Regions from separate parts of the Desulfotomaculum sp. genome, predicted to be linked through region 2. Evidence: riboswitches for the same ligand, from Rfam matches in the RefSeq annotation. Region 2 holds a riboswitch; the other holds the start of a gene.
The links. A riboswitch is a leader RNA that binds a small molecule or an ion and turns the genes downstream of it on or off. The one in region 2 is predicted to bind thiamine pyrophosphate.
Positions count from the first base shown of each region.

Region 1: another riboswitch for thiamine pyrophosphate. It lies ahead of thiD (bifunctional hydroxymethylpyrimidine kinase/phosphomethylpyrimidine kinase); the one in region 2 lies ahead of AC1U9Z_RS06425 (thiamine-binding protein).

Region 1 is NZ_CEVWQM010000003.1:58,861-65,083, reverse strand. It holds gene smc (chromosome segregation protein SMC) at 1-839, shown strand, start outside; gene ftsY (signal recognition particle-docking protein FtsY) at 938-1,870, shown strand; TPP riboswitch at 2,004-2,102, shown strand; gene thiD (bifunctional hydroxymethylpyrimidine kinase/phosphomethylpyrimidine kinase) at 2,208-3,005, shown strand; gene thiM (hydroxyethylthiazole kinase) at 3,048-3,863, shown strand; gene thiE (thiamine phosphate synthase) at 3,853-4,476, shown strand; gene AC1U9Z_RS02355 (HAD family hydrolase) at 4,487-5,137, shown strand; gene AC1U9Z_RS02350 (DUF1540 domain-containing protein) at 5,286-5,486, shown strand; gene AC1U9Z_RS02345 (radical SAM protein) at 5,623-6,223, opposite strand, start outside.
Region 2 is NZ_CEVWQM010000008.1:18,787-25,009, reverse strand. It holds gene AC1U9Z_RS06440 (quaternary amine ABC transporter ATP-binding protein) at 14-1,255, shown strand; gene AC1U9Z_RS06435 (ABC transporter permease) at 1,236-2,072, shown strand; gene AC1U9Z_RS06430 (glycine betaine ABC transporter substrate-binding protein) at 2,085-2,975, shown strand; TPP riboswitch at 3,163-3,271, shown strand; gene AC1U9Z_RS06425 (thiamine-binding protein) at 3,421-3,711, shown strand; gene AC1U9Z_RS06420 (ABC transporter permease) at 3,686-4,474, shown strand; gene AC1U9Z_RS06415 (ABC transporter substrate-binding protein) at 4,560-5,570, shown strand; gene AC1U9Z_RS06410 (ABC transporter ATP-binding protein) at 5,603-6,223, shown strand, end outside.

The DNA.
Region 1 (6,223 bases), on a different contig from region 2:
AAAAAACCCTACGTGCAAAACAGGAACTATGGTTGCAGACCAGTCAGAAGGTTCACTCCCTTGAACTGCAGCAGGCTCGGATTCAAACGGAATTAGAACTATTAGCTGAAAGGTTAAAGGAACATGCGATCGATGATCCAGCTCAAATGACGGTATTGCCCGCAGCAAATAAAAAACAGGTTCGCAGTGAATTACAACTGCTAAAATCAAGTATGGCGGAGATGGGTCCGGTCAATGAAAGGGCTGAAACAGAATATCAGGAAGTTGTAACAAGATATAACTTCCTGGAGGAACAAAGAGTTGATTTAGAAGAGAGCAGAAATTCCCTGGGTCAGCTGATCGATGAACTGAATCGGTTGATGTCCGGTCAATTTGAAACAGCCTTTAAGATCATCAATCAAAATTTTGCACGGATATTTGAGCAATTATTCGGCGGTGGTGGTGCCAGCATGAATCTTACCGAAGGGGATACGCTATCCTGTGGCATCGAAATTACTGCCCAGCCGCCTGGCAAAAAGAACCAAAGCCTATCCTTGCTATCCGGAGGAGAGAGGGCTTTAACAGCCATCGCTTTGCTTTTTGCCATATTAAAGTTTAAACCCAGTCCCTTTTGTGTGCTGGATGAGATAGAAGCATCTTTGGATGAAGCCAATGTACATCGGTTTGCTGAGTACCTCTGCCGTACCTCGGATGAAGTTCAATTTATTGTGATTAGCCACCGTAAAGGGACAATGGAAAAAGCAGATGCTCTTTATGGCGTAACAATGGACGAAACGGGAGTGACTAAATTACTTTCCATGTCCTTGGATGAGGCCAAGGGAAAGAAGAAGTTAGCCTAATACACGGACCTGGGTAAGGTTGACATGGTTCGATAGCAGGCATTATAGTAGGGACAGGCCCTGGCCAAAATATTGAGGTTTGAACTGGAGGTTTAACAGTGGGCTTTTTTAACAGGCTAAAAGAAAGCTTAAGCAAAACCCGCCATAGCTTTATTGAAAAAATTGATCAGGTGGTTACTGGTCGTAAGGGTATCGATGAAGATTTATATGAAGAGTTAGAAGAGGTTTTGATCCAGGCCGATGTCGGGGTCAATACAGCCATGATGCTGGTAGAACGAGTGCGTAAAGGTGTCAAGGCCAGAAATGTTCAGGAGGCTTCTCGCCTAAAAGATATATTCCAGGAGGAATTGGCATATTTAATGGGTGAGAAAATGACCCCCATTAAGCTAAGTGAGGACGGCCCCACGGTGATCATGGTGGTGGGGGTAAATGGTGTAGGCAAAACCACTACCATTGGGAAAATGGCCCATAATTACAAGGAACAGGGTAAAAAGGTCATGCTGGCAGCGGGAGATACCTTCCGGGCCGCAGCCATTGACCAACTTGAGATATGGGCTGAAAGAGTAGGGGTGGAACTGATCAAGCATCAGGAGGGTTCCGATCCAGGGGCTGTGGCCTATGATGCTGTGCATGCTGCCCGTTCCCGTAAAGCAGATATTCTTTTAATTGATACCGCTGGTCGTTTACATAATAAAAGCAACTTGATGGAGGAATTAAGAAAGGTTCACAAAATAACTTCACGGGAAATGCCCGGGGCGCCCCATGAGGTACTGTTGGTGCTGGATGCCACCACGGGCCAAAATGCCCTCAGTCAAGTTAAAGTTTTTAGCGAAGCGGTGAATGTAACCGGTATTGCTTTAACCAAATTAGATGGTACAGCGAAGGGTGGGGTGGTAACCTCCATCGTAACAGAAATGGCCATTCCAGTTAAGCTCATTGGCATTGGCGAACGCATGGACGATTTGCGTCCCTTTAACCCGAAGGATTTTATCGATGCCCTATACGGAAAATCGAAGGAAGACGAATCATAACAAATTATTTTTAAAACGTCTGGCGACGAAAACGAAAGTTTTGAGTGACATATTCAATTGATTATTATACAATAATTATCAATAATTATGACGTTACGTTGAAGCAAAGTAATAAATGATAAAAGAATCATACTACTTTTTGCGGGGGGACTCTTCGGAGTTGAGAAGGTAAAACCTGACCCTTTGAACCTGTTGGTTAAGACCAGCGTAGGGAGGCAAATCCGTTATACTATGTAATTGGGTGCTTTCCGAAATTTGGATGGCACCCGATTTTTGTTTAGATAACCTAATTCATTTTAAGGGTTATTATTCAATTTTATACAAGGAGGATTTATATTTGAAAAACGTATTAAGTATTGCGGGATCGGATTGCAGCGGCGGTGCTGGCATACAGGCTGATCTCAAAACATTTTCTGCCCATGGGGTTTTTGGCATGAGCGTGATTGTATCGGTGGTAGCAGAAAATACAAGCCGTGTCATCGACATACAGGATGTTACGCCTGATATGATCAAAAAGCAAATTGACGCCGTGTTCGAGGATATTGAAGTACATGCTGTGAAAATCGGTATGCTTTCTACACCGTCCTGCATGGAGGCAGTTGCAGAAAGGCTTCATCATTACAAACCGAATAATATTGTGGTTGATCCTGTGATGTATGCCAAAAACGGCTATCCATTGATGAATCCCGATGCAGTTAACACGCTAATCAGGGTCATTATCCCCTGCGCGGATTTTCTCACTCCCAATATTCCGGAAGCAGAAAAGATCTCACGCATGGAAATTAGCAATATAGGGGACATGGAGACCGCTGCCAAGAGGATTCATGAAATGGGCTGTAAAAATATTATTGTCAAAGGCGGACATGCTGTTGGCAATGCAGTCGATGTCTTATATGACGGTGAACGTATTTATCGTTATGAAACACATCGCATCAACACGAAAAACACACATGGCACGGGTTGTACCTTTTCTTCCGCTATTGCGTCCAACCTTGCTCTTGGACTTTCCGTTCCTGAAGCAATGGAACGTGCCAAGCGGTATGTAACAACTGCCATTGAACATTCCTTGCCGATTGGCAAGGGAAATGGCCCAACCCATCACTTCTATGACCTTTATCGCAATGGTTTGCGCTAAGCACAACATTAACAAAATGGTTAATGATAGGAGGAAATAAAAATGACAAATACAAGGGAAATGGCCCAACTGCTTACTCTTGTGCGCAGTCAAAGGCCACTTGTCCATCATATTACCAATTATGTTACAGTAAATGACTGTGCCAATATTACGCTGTCCATTGGTGCATCGCCCATCATGGCTGACGCCATTGAAGAAGCAGGTGATATGGCCGCCATTGCTTCCGCCGTGGTACTCAATATCGGAACGCTCAATAGCCGAACGATAGAGGCAATGCTGATTGCCGGAAAGAGCGCCAACCAAAATGGCATCCCTGTGGTATTTGATCCCGTAGGAGCCGGCGCATCTAAGCTGCGCAACGAAGCTGCCGCGCGCATTCTTAACGAAGTAAAAGTTGCCGTGGTGCGCGGCAATCTTTCGGAGGTTCGCTTTATTGCAGGGCTTTCGGCCAATACAAAAGGAGTGGATGCCTCTGAACAGGATGGCGGAGATACTGCGGAAATTGCCCGGAATTTGGCGCAAAGACTGGGCTGTGTAGTGGCAATTACAGGTGCTGTGGATACGGTTTCCGATGGAAAGAGGACCATGCATATTCACAATGGACATCCCGCACTTTCCGGTGTGACGGGAACAGGCTGCATGTGTTCGTCCTTGATTGGCTCCTTTTGCGGAGCGATGCCGAATCAGGCCTTGGAAGGAACCGTTGCGGCATTGCTTTGCATGGGTATTGCAGGTGAACTGGCTTATGAGAAGGCTGGTCAGGTTGGAAACGGCAGTTTCCATATCGGAATTCTGGATGCCATCAGCAAGATGGACGCAAATATATTGGAAGAAAAGATGAAATACCATGAAGTATAATGTGGACTATTCCCTCTATTTAGTAACCGACCGCGAACGAATGAACGCTCCTTCGTTGGCGGAAGCAGTGGAAAGTGCCATCCTGGGCGGCTGCACATTGGTACAACTCAGGGAAAAGACCGTATCTTCCCTTGACTTTTTTAAGATCGCCCAAAAGGTAAAGGGCATAACCGATCGCTATGATATCCCACTGATCATCAATGACCGAGTGGATATTGCCCTTGCTGTTGATGCCGCAGGTGTACATGTTGGACAGAACGACCTTCCCGCAGCAACAGTCCGACGAATCATCGGACCGAATAAAATTCTTGGTGTATCTGCTGCCACTTTGCAGGAAGCGAAACAGGCACAGGCTGACGGTGCAGATTATCTCGGCGTGGGGGCCATGTTTGCAACAGAGACAAAAACAGATGCACACCTGGTATCGCTGGCTGAGCTTGGACAGATACGCAGCGATGTATCGATTCCAATTGTTGTGATTGGCGGTATCAATAAAGCGACCATACCAAAATTTATTGGTACAGGAATAAATGGCTTGGCTGTGGTTTCCGCTATTCTTTCGGCACAGGACATAAAAGCTGCGGCAAGAGAGCTAAAAAATCTGTCCTCATAGGAGAAAAGGAATGATTGATTTTCAAGCGGCTATATTTGACCTTGACGGCACTCTCCTTGATTCCATGGGTGTTTGGGAAGATATTGATGTTGAATTTTTAGCAAAACGAGGGTTGTCCGTTCCGGATGATTATATCAATGAAATTTGTGCCCTTAGTTTTCAGGAGGCGGCTGAATATACCATAAAGTTGTTCGGGTTTTCAGAGGAACCAGCTGCCATCATTAACGAATGGAATGACATGGCCCTAGCCAAGTATAGTCATACTGTACGAATGAAGCAGTATGCAGGAGAGTATTTGAGTAAGTTAAAGGCACGCGGCACCAAGCTTGCTGTAGCCACAGGTCTTCCTCCTGTTCTTTATATCCCTGCTTTGCGAAATAACCGAATACTTGATCTTTTTGATGTCCTGTGTTCAACGGAGGAGGTAGCACGAGGAAAGGAATTTCCGGATATTTTTCTCTACGCGGCTGAAAAGATGAAAGTTGCGCCTGAAAATTGTATTGTATTTGAAGATATTTTTCCCGCTGTTTGCAGTGCACGGGAAGCGGGAATGAAAGTCTATGGTGTCTATGACAAATCTTCCGCAGCATCTTGGGAGAGTATTTTAAAGACAGCAGATGGCGTCCTTTATGACTTTCAATTTGCTCCGATACCTGTTTAGAAAGGCTTGGCCCGCGCCCTTAAAGGGTACAATCGAAAGGTTACAGGCAAGCGAGCCGGATGCGATCATCATTAAAATCAAAGGACGAGGAATAATTTATTAATAATGAGAGAATCCTATCCTTGAAATAATAAAGGAGGGATTATCTATGCCAGATGTAGCATGCACTGTTTCTAACTGCAAATATCACTCAGAAGGAAACATATGCTCAGCACAACAGATTATTGTACAAAATGACGGTCAGGGCGGCGGCATTAAACCGAATGCCGACCTACACAGTCTTTCCCACACACCTGCCAACAGTGTTGATGATACCTGTTGCCAAACTTTCAAAAATACTAATGGCTAAATAAAAGGGGGCTATGTGAAAACATAGTCAAGCAAACCGTCTAAAACAAAAGGTTTTAGGCGGTTTCTTAATTTCTATTAAGAAATAACTGGTAAAATATATGTAGAAAAATAAAATAGCTTTAGCTGCACCAGAGCTAAACAAATTTGAGATATGTTTTTAACATCTCCAAGATGGTTCTTATCTTGCCCTTACAGAGCAGAGAAAATTCTACTGCAAATAGATAGCCACACTCATGGCAGAGGCCAGCTATTTCCACACATCTGCCACAGAGGTATCTTTGCTTGTTTTCAGATACGATACACTGGTAGCAGGGCCTTGACCATTCATTTTTTAAATAAGCATCAAGAGCACTGGGTAAATTGAAAATGGGCAGCTTATCTTTCAGCATGCTTTTTATGGCAGTAACCGCGATTTGTTTTTCTGCATGGCTTAAACTTAAAAATTCGGTACCTTGATAGGGCGTGTGAAAGTTAAAGGATATAGAATTTATTTTGGGATGTTTTTTGGCTAGTTTACATAGGTTTTCAATGTCGTGATAATTTAATTTGTTAATGGCCATGTAGATGCAGATATTGCAATGATCTGTTTTTTGCAAATTCTGCAGAATCAGATCATAAGTATCCCCCCGAATCGAATTATGAGCTTGCTGTGTTCCATCCAGGCTTAGAAAAATAACATCCGCTTCGGGGATATTTAAGTCGATGGTCCCGTTGGTAACAATATTGACCAGGTAG
Region 2 (6,223 bases):
TTGAGGTGGAAGTGTGGCAAAAATTAAAGTGCAAAATTTGACGAAGGTTTTTGGCCCAAAACCGGATAAGGCGATAGAACTTTTAAAAAAAGGCTGGTCCAAGCAGAAGATATTAGAGGAAACTGGTTTGACCGTGGGTGTAAACCAAGCCAATTTCCAGGTCCAGGCGGGAGAGATTTTCGTCATTATGGGATTATCCGGCAGCGGGAAATCAACTTTGGTACGGTTGCTGAATCGTCTCATAGAACCAACCAGTGGAACAATTGAAATTGATGGAAAAAATATTGCGACCATGAACATGGAACAGCTTCGTGAAGTTAGGAGAAAAAAATTAAGCATGGTTTTTCAGCGATTCGCCCTCTTTCCCCATCGAACAGTTGCTGAAAATGTAGAATATGGCTTGGAGGTACAGGGTGTAGAAGTGGCTAAGCGTCGCCAAAAGGCACTTCAAGCTCTGGCTATGGTAGGTTTGAAGGGCTGGGAAACCAGCTATCCTGATCAGTTAAGCGGGGGTATGCAGCAAAGGGTCGGCCTGGCCCGGGCATTGGCCAACGATCCGGATGTATTGCTGATGGATGAGGCCTTCAGTGCTTTGGACCCTTTAATTCGTAAGGATATGCAGGATGAACTAATTGAGCTGCAATCCAACATGCAGAAAACCATTATCTTTATTACCCATGACCTGGATGAAGCCTTGAAAATTGGAGATCGAATCGCCCTGATGAAGGATGGCCGGATTGTCCAAGTGGGCACACCGGAAGAAATACTAACGAATCCAGCCGATGAATATGTGGAAAAATTCGTTCAGGATGTAGATATGTCCAAGGTACTTACAGCTGAGCATGTGATGAAGAGACCGGAGACCATCACCTTAGATCGTGGACCTCGGGTTGCGTTACAACTAATGAGGGATCGCGGCGTATCCAGCCTCTATGTTGTAGACAAGAAAAAGACCCTATTGGGTATTGTGACAGCAGATGCAGTTGCCAAAGCGAATCAGGAAGGCCTAACCTTAGAACAGGCTATGCAAAAAGAAGTGCCGATCGTTTCGCCGGAGAATCGCTTGAACGAACTATTTGACCTAATTGCCTTTACCCCTATACCACTTGCGGTGGTAAATGAACAACACCGTTTACTAGGCGTGATTGTGAGAGGAGCAGTATTAGGCGGTCTTGCGGGTAAGGTAAACCAAGCTGCTGACAATGAATTAGAGGTCAAGGAAGGGGTTGTGCGGTTTGGCAAACTTATTTCCTAAGATACCTGTTGACAAGTGGATAGAAAAATTTGTGGGCTATTTGGATGATCACCTAGGAGGTTTTTTCGACCTGATTTCCACAGTAATAAGTGGTTGGGTTGATTTTTTTGCTTTTATTTTTACAGTCATTCCTGCCTGGGCTTTAATTATTGGTTTAACACTATTGGCTTGGAAATTCAGCAAGAAATCTATCGCACTCTTTACACTGCTGGGATTGTTTTTGGTGCATAACCTAGGTTATTGGGAAAACACCATGATAACCTTGGCTTTGGTTCTGACAGCGGCACTGATATCGGTTATTATCGGTATTCCCACTGGCATTTTATGTGCCGGAAAGGACACAGTGAGGGATGTGGTCATGCCTACCCTCGATTTTATGCAGACCATGCCTGCCTTTGTTTACCTGATTCCAGCTATCTTTTTCTTCGGTTTAGGAAAAGTACCGGGAGTCATTGCATCGGTGATTTTTGCCATGCCACCCACCATCCGTTTGACGAACCTGGGTATCCGGCAGGTACCCAAAGAATTGGTGGAGGCAGCGGATGCCTTTGGGTCTACGCCCATGCAAAAACTGTTAAAGGTACAGCTTCCGTTGGCCAAGCCTACAATAATGGCAGGCATTAATCAGTGTATCATGTTGGCTTTGTCTATGGTGGTTATTGCTTCAATGATTGGGGCCAAGGGACTGGGCGCCGATGTCTATCGGGCGGTAACTCAAATTAAGATTGGGGCAGGTTTCGAAGCTGGTTTAGCCATTGTCATTCTTGCTATTATCCTTGATAGAATGACGCAAAATATTGGCCGAAAACAAATATAAGGAGGAACGGATTTGAAGAGAAAAGGATGGGTTTTACTAGTAGTTGGTTTAATGATCTCATTACTGATGGTAGGCTGTGGCGGTACAAATACGGAAACCAAACAGTCGGGAAGTGTAGGAGAGCAAGTAGATTACAAAATTATCGGCATTGACCCAGGGGCAGGGATAATGAAGGCCACGGAAAAGGCATTGCAGGAATATGAACTAAAGGATTGGGAACTTGTGGAGGGTTCTGGCGCAGCTATGACAGCGGCCTTAACGAAGGCCTATGAGAAGAAAGAACCCATTATTATAACTGGTTGGACACCCCACTGGAAATTTGCCAAATATGACCTCAAATACCTGGAAGACCCCAAAAAGATCTATGGGGATGATGAGTTTATTCATTCTATCGTTCGCACTGGATTTAAAGAGGATCATCCCAGTGCCTACCAGTTATTAGACAAATTCAATTGGCTGCCAGAGGACATGGCAACAGTGATGGTGGCTGTCATGGAAGGCCAGCCTGAGCAAGAAGCAGCTGCTGAATGGATGAAAAACAATGAAGAAAAAGTAAACCAATGGCTGGAGGGAATCGAGCCGGTACAAGGGGACAAAATAAACCTAGCCTACGTTGCTTGGGACTCTGAGATTGCCAGTGCCAATGTTGTGGCCATTGCCTTGGAAAAACTCGGCTATGATGTGGAACTAAGTCAAGTGGAAGCTGGTCCCATGTGGGCTGGATTAGCTTCCGGTGATGCAGACGCCATTGTTGCCGCTTGGCTACCCGCTACCCACGCCGATTACTACAATGAATTCGAAGGCCAATTTGAAGACCTGGGGCCTAATATGGAAGGAACAAGAATCGGATTGGTTGTTCCGTCTTATATGGATGTTAATTCAATAGAAGACCTAAATAAGTAGTATTTTTAGCCATCAGTCGTCAGCTTTTTGTGCATGTCTTTCTTAAGGGTTTTAGCTCATGGCCTAGGGCCATAAAGACCCCAAAGTAAAGCGTGCAAAAAAGCGGAAGGCTGATGGCTATTATCTGACCTATCATCTATCAAGTCCATTTACAAATCAAGATAATACTGATATAGTAAAACACAAGTAAATATGCTCGGGGAGCTGGGGGTGACTGGCTGAGAGGGTACAGAGGTATCGACCCGTTAAACCTGATCTGGGTAATGCCAGCGGAGGGACAGGAACTATTCTTATGCGCATGAAAGCTACCCTTCCGGGGTAGCTTATTTTATTTGGCATATCGGAAAGTATAAAAATTTCCGATATGTATAAGAGAAAAATTGGCTTCCGCTTTGGCGCAAGCCAATTTTTTCTAATAAGAATATTTAGTCAAGGAGGTAAAAACATGCCCATTGTAAATTTAGGATTCCAGGTAATTCCCCAAACCAAAGGCGATAACAGTTATGAAATTGTTGATAAGGCCATTGAGGTTGTGCAGCAAGCCGGGGTTAAATATGAAGTTGGTCCGATGGAAACCGTAATGGAAGGGGAAATGGATAAACTGATTGAGCTTGTTAAAAGGGCACAGGAAGCTTGCATAACCGCGGGGGCCTCGGAAGTGATGACCTACATAAAGATTCACTATCGTCCCGAAGGAGTAGTAACCATTGATGAGAAGATCGCTAAATACCGATAAAAGGGACTTCGCCGCCATTTTTTTGCCTGGGTTTACCCTGCTGTCCCTGTTGGTCCTGTGGGAAATTGCAGTACACCTTAGCCAAGTAAAGCCGTGGATTTTACCCGGTCCAAGTCAAATTATAGGAGCTTTATGGCAGGCGAGGGAACTTCTTTGGCAGCACAGTATACAGACCATCTATGAGACAACTCTGGGTTTGGGCATAGCGGTTGTGATCGGTATTGCTCTGGCCACAGCCATTGAATGGTCTCAGTCCTTACGAAAGGCTATTTACCCGCTATTAATCGTCTCCCAGACCATTCCGATTATTGCAGTGGCACCGCTGTTAATTATCTGGTTTGGATATGGTTTGCTGCCCAAAGTGCTTGTGGTGGCCTTGGTCTGCTTCTTTCCCATCACCATTAATTTGGCCGATGGCTATCGGCTGGTAGACCGGGAGATGATTCGCCTATTATCCGCCATGGGGGCAGGCCCAGGGAGGATTTTTACCATGGTCAAGCTCCCCGCGGCACTACCTTTCTTTTTTTCCGGACTGCGTATCGCTGGGACCTATAGTGTCATGGGGGCTGTAATTGGTGAATGGCTAGGGGCTACAAAGGGACTAGGGATTTTTATGACCCGCTCCTCCCAGTCCTATTTAACAGACCGCGTTTTTGCGGCCATTCTTGTCATTACCTGTCTTAGTTTAGCGATCTACCTAATCATCGAAGGAGTTGCCCGCTTAACCATGCCTTGGTATTACAGGAAAAAAGAAACCATTTAGCCGTGGTGCAAGAGTGATCCCTAAGGAAATCATGCCAAAAAGCGGATGGCTATATGCTATTTAGTTAAGGAAAGGAGAAATTGCTATGATTCGTAGAAACGGAAAGCTTATCTGCTTACTAGCCTGCCTGATGTTGTTATTTACTGGTTGCACGCAGGAGAAAAAGGCTGCACCGGAGCAGGGTAAGCAGGCAGAAATGAAAAAAGTAACCGTTATGCTAGACTGGTTTCCCAATACCAACCACACGGGTCTCTATGTAGCCAAGGACAAAGGTTATTTTAAGGAAAGGGGTCTGGCAGTAGAAATTATTCAGCCTGGCGAGGGCAGTACGACGGATCAACTGGTGGCTGCCGGAAAGGCGGATTTTGGGGTCAGCTACCAAGAAAGTGTGACCCAGGCTAGGTCAACTGGTATTCCATTGGTGTCTTTAGCCGCAGTGATTCAACACAACACCTCGGCCTTTGCTTCATTAAAAGAAGCCCAAATATCATCCCCTCAGGATTTTGTGGGTAAACGCTATGGTGGTTGGGGTTCCCCGATGGAAGAGGCGGTGCTTAAAGCTGTCATGGAAAAGGCGGGGGTTGCATCGGATAAGGTACAAAACGTTACCCTGGGTGCCACGGATTTCTTTAATTCCATTGGACGGGATGCGGATTTTGAATGGATTTATTATGGTTGGGATGGTATAGAAGCAAAAAGAAGAGGAATGGAATTAAACCTAATCATGCTTAAAGAGTTAGACCCAGCCCTAGATTACTATACACCATTAATTGTTACCAATGAAAAACATATCTCCGAACAACAGGATTTGGTAAGGGAATTTATGACTGCTACTGCCAAGGGTTACCAGTGGAGCATCGAAAACCCTGACCAGGCCGCGGAGATATTGTTAAAGAATGCACCCGAACTAAACCCAGAATTGGTAAAAGACAGCCAGGCCTGGCTAAGTCAAAGATATCAGGAAGATGCCCCGCGCTGGGGAGAGCAAAAGGAAGAGGTATGGGCGCGTTATGCCAACTGGATGTTTGAACGAGGCTTAATTGAACAGAATATAAATGCCCAGGAAGCCTTTACGAACGAATTTCTACCCCAGTAAAAAGCTAAAAACGTACCAAGGGGGTGAAAAGGATGTCCAGCCAGGTGCTGCAGGTGAGAGCCATAAGTAAGAGTTTTAACCAAAATAAACAGCAGCAAATAGTTGCGCTAGAAAGTGTTTCCCTTACGGTGCGGTCTGGAGAGTTTGTAAGTCTACTCGGACCCAGTGGTTGTGGCAAAAGCACCCTGCTGGATTTAGTGGCAGGTCTTATTGGACCGGACCAAGGGGATATTCTATTAGGAGAGCATTCGATACTGGGGAAACGGGGATTTGTTAGTTATATGCCTCAAAATGATTTGCTGTTTCCCTGGCGGACTGTTTTGGATAATGTGATGATTCCCTTACAGTTACAGGGAATCCCCACAGAGAAGGCGCGTCAACAGGCCCAGGAATTTTTGCCCCTTTTTGGGCTGGCAAACTTTAGCCAAAGCTACCCAGATATGCTCTCGGGGGGGATGAGGCAGCGGGCAGCCCTGTTAAGAACCTATCTATGCCATAAAGATGTTATGCTGTTAGACGAACCCTTTGGGAAATTAGATGCCCTGACAAAAGTTCAAATGCAGCAATGGCTCTTGGATATTTGGCAACATTTTAAACACTCGGTATTATTTGTTACCCATGATATAGATGAAGCGATTCTTCTTTCAGATCGG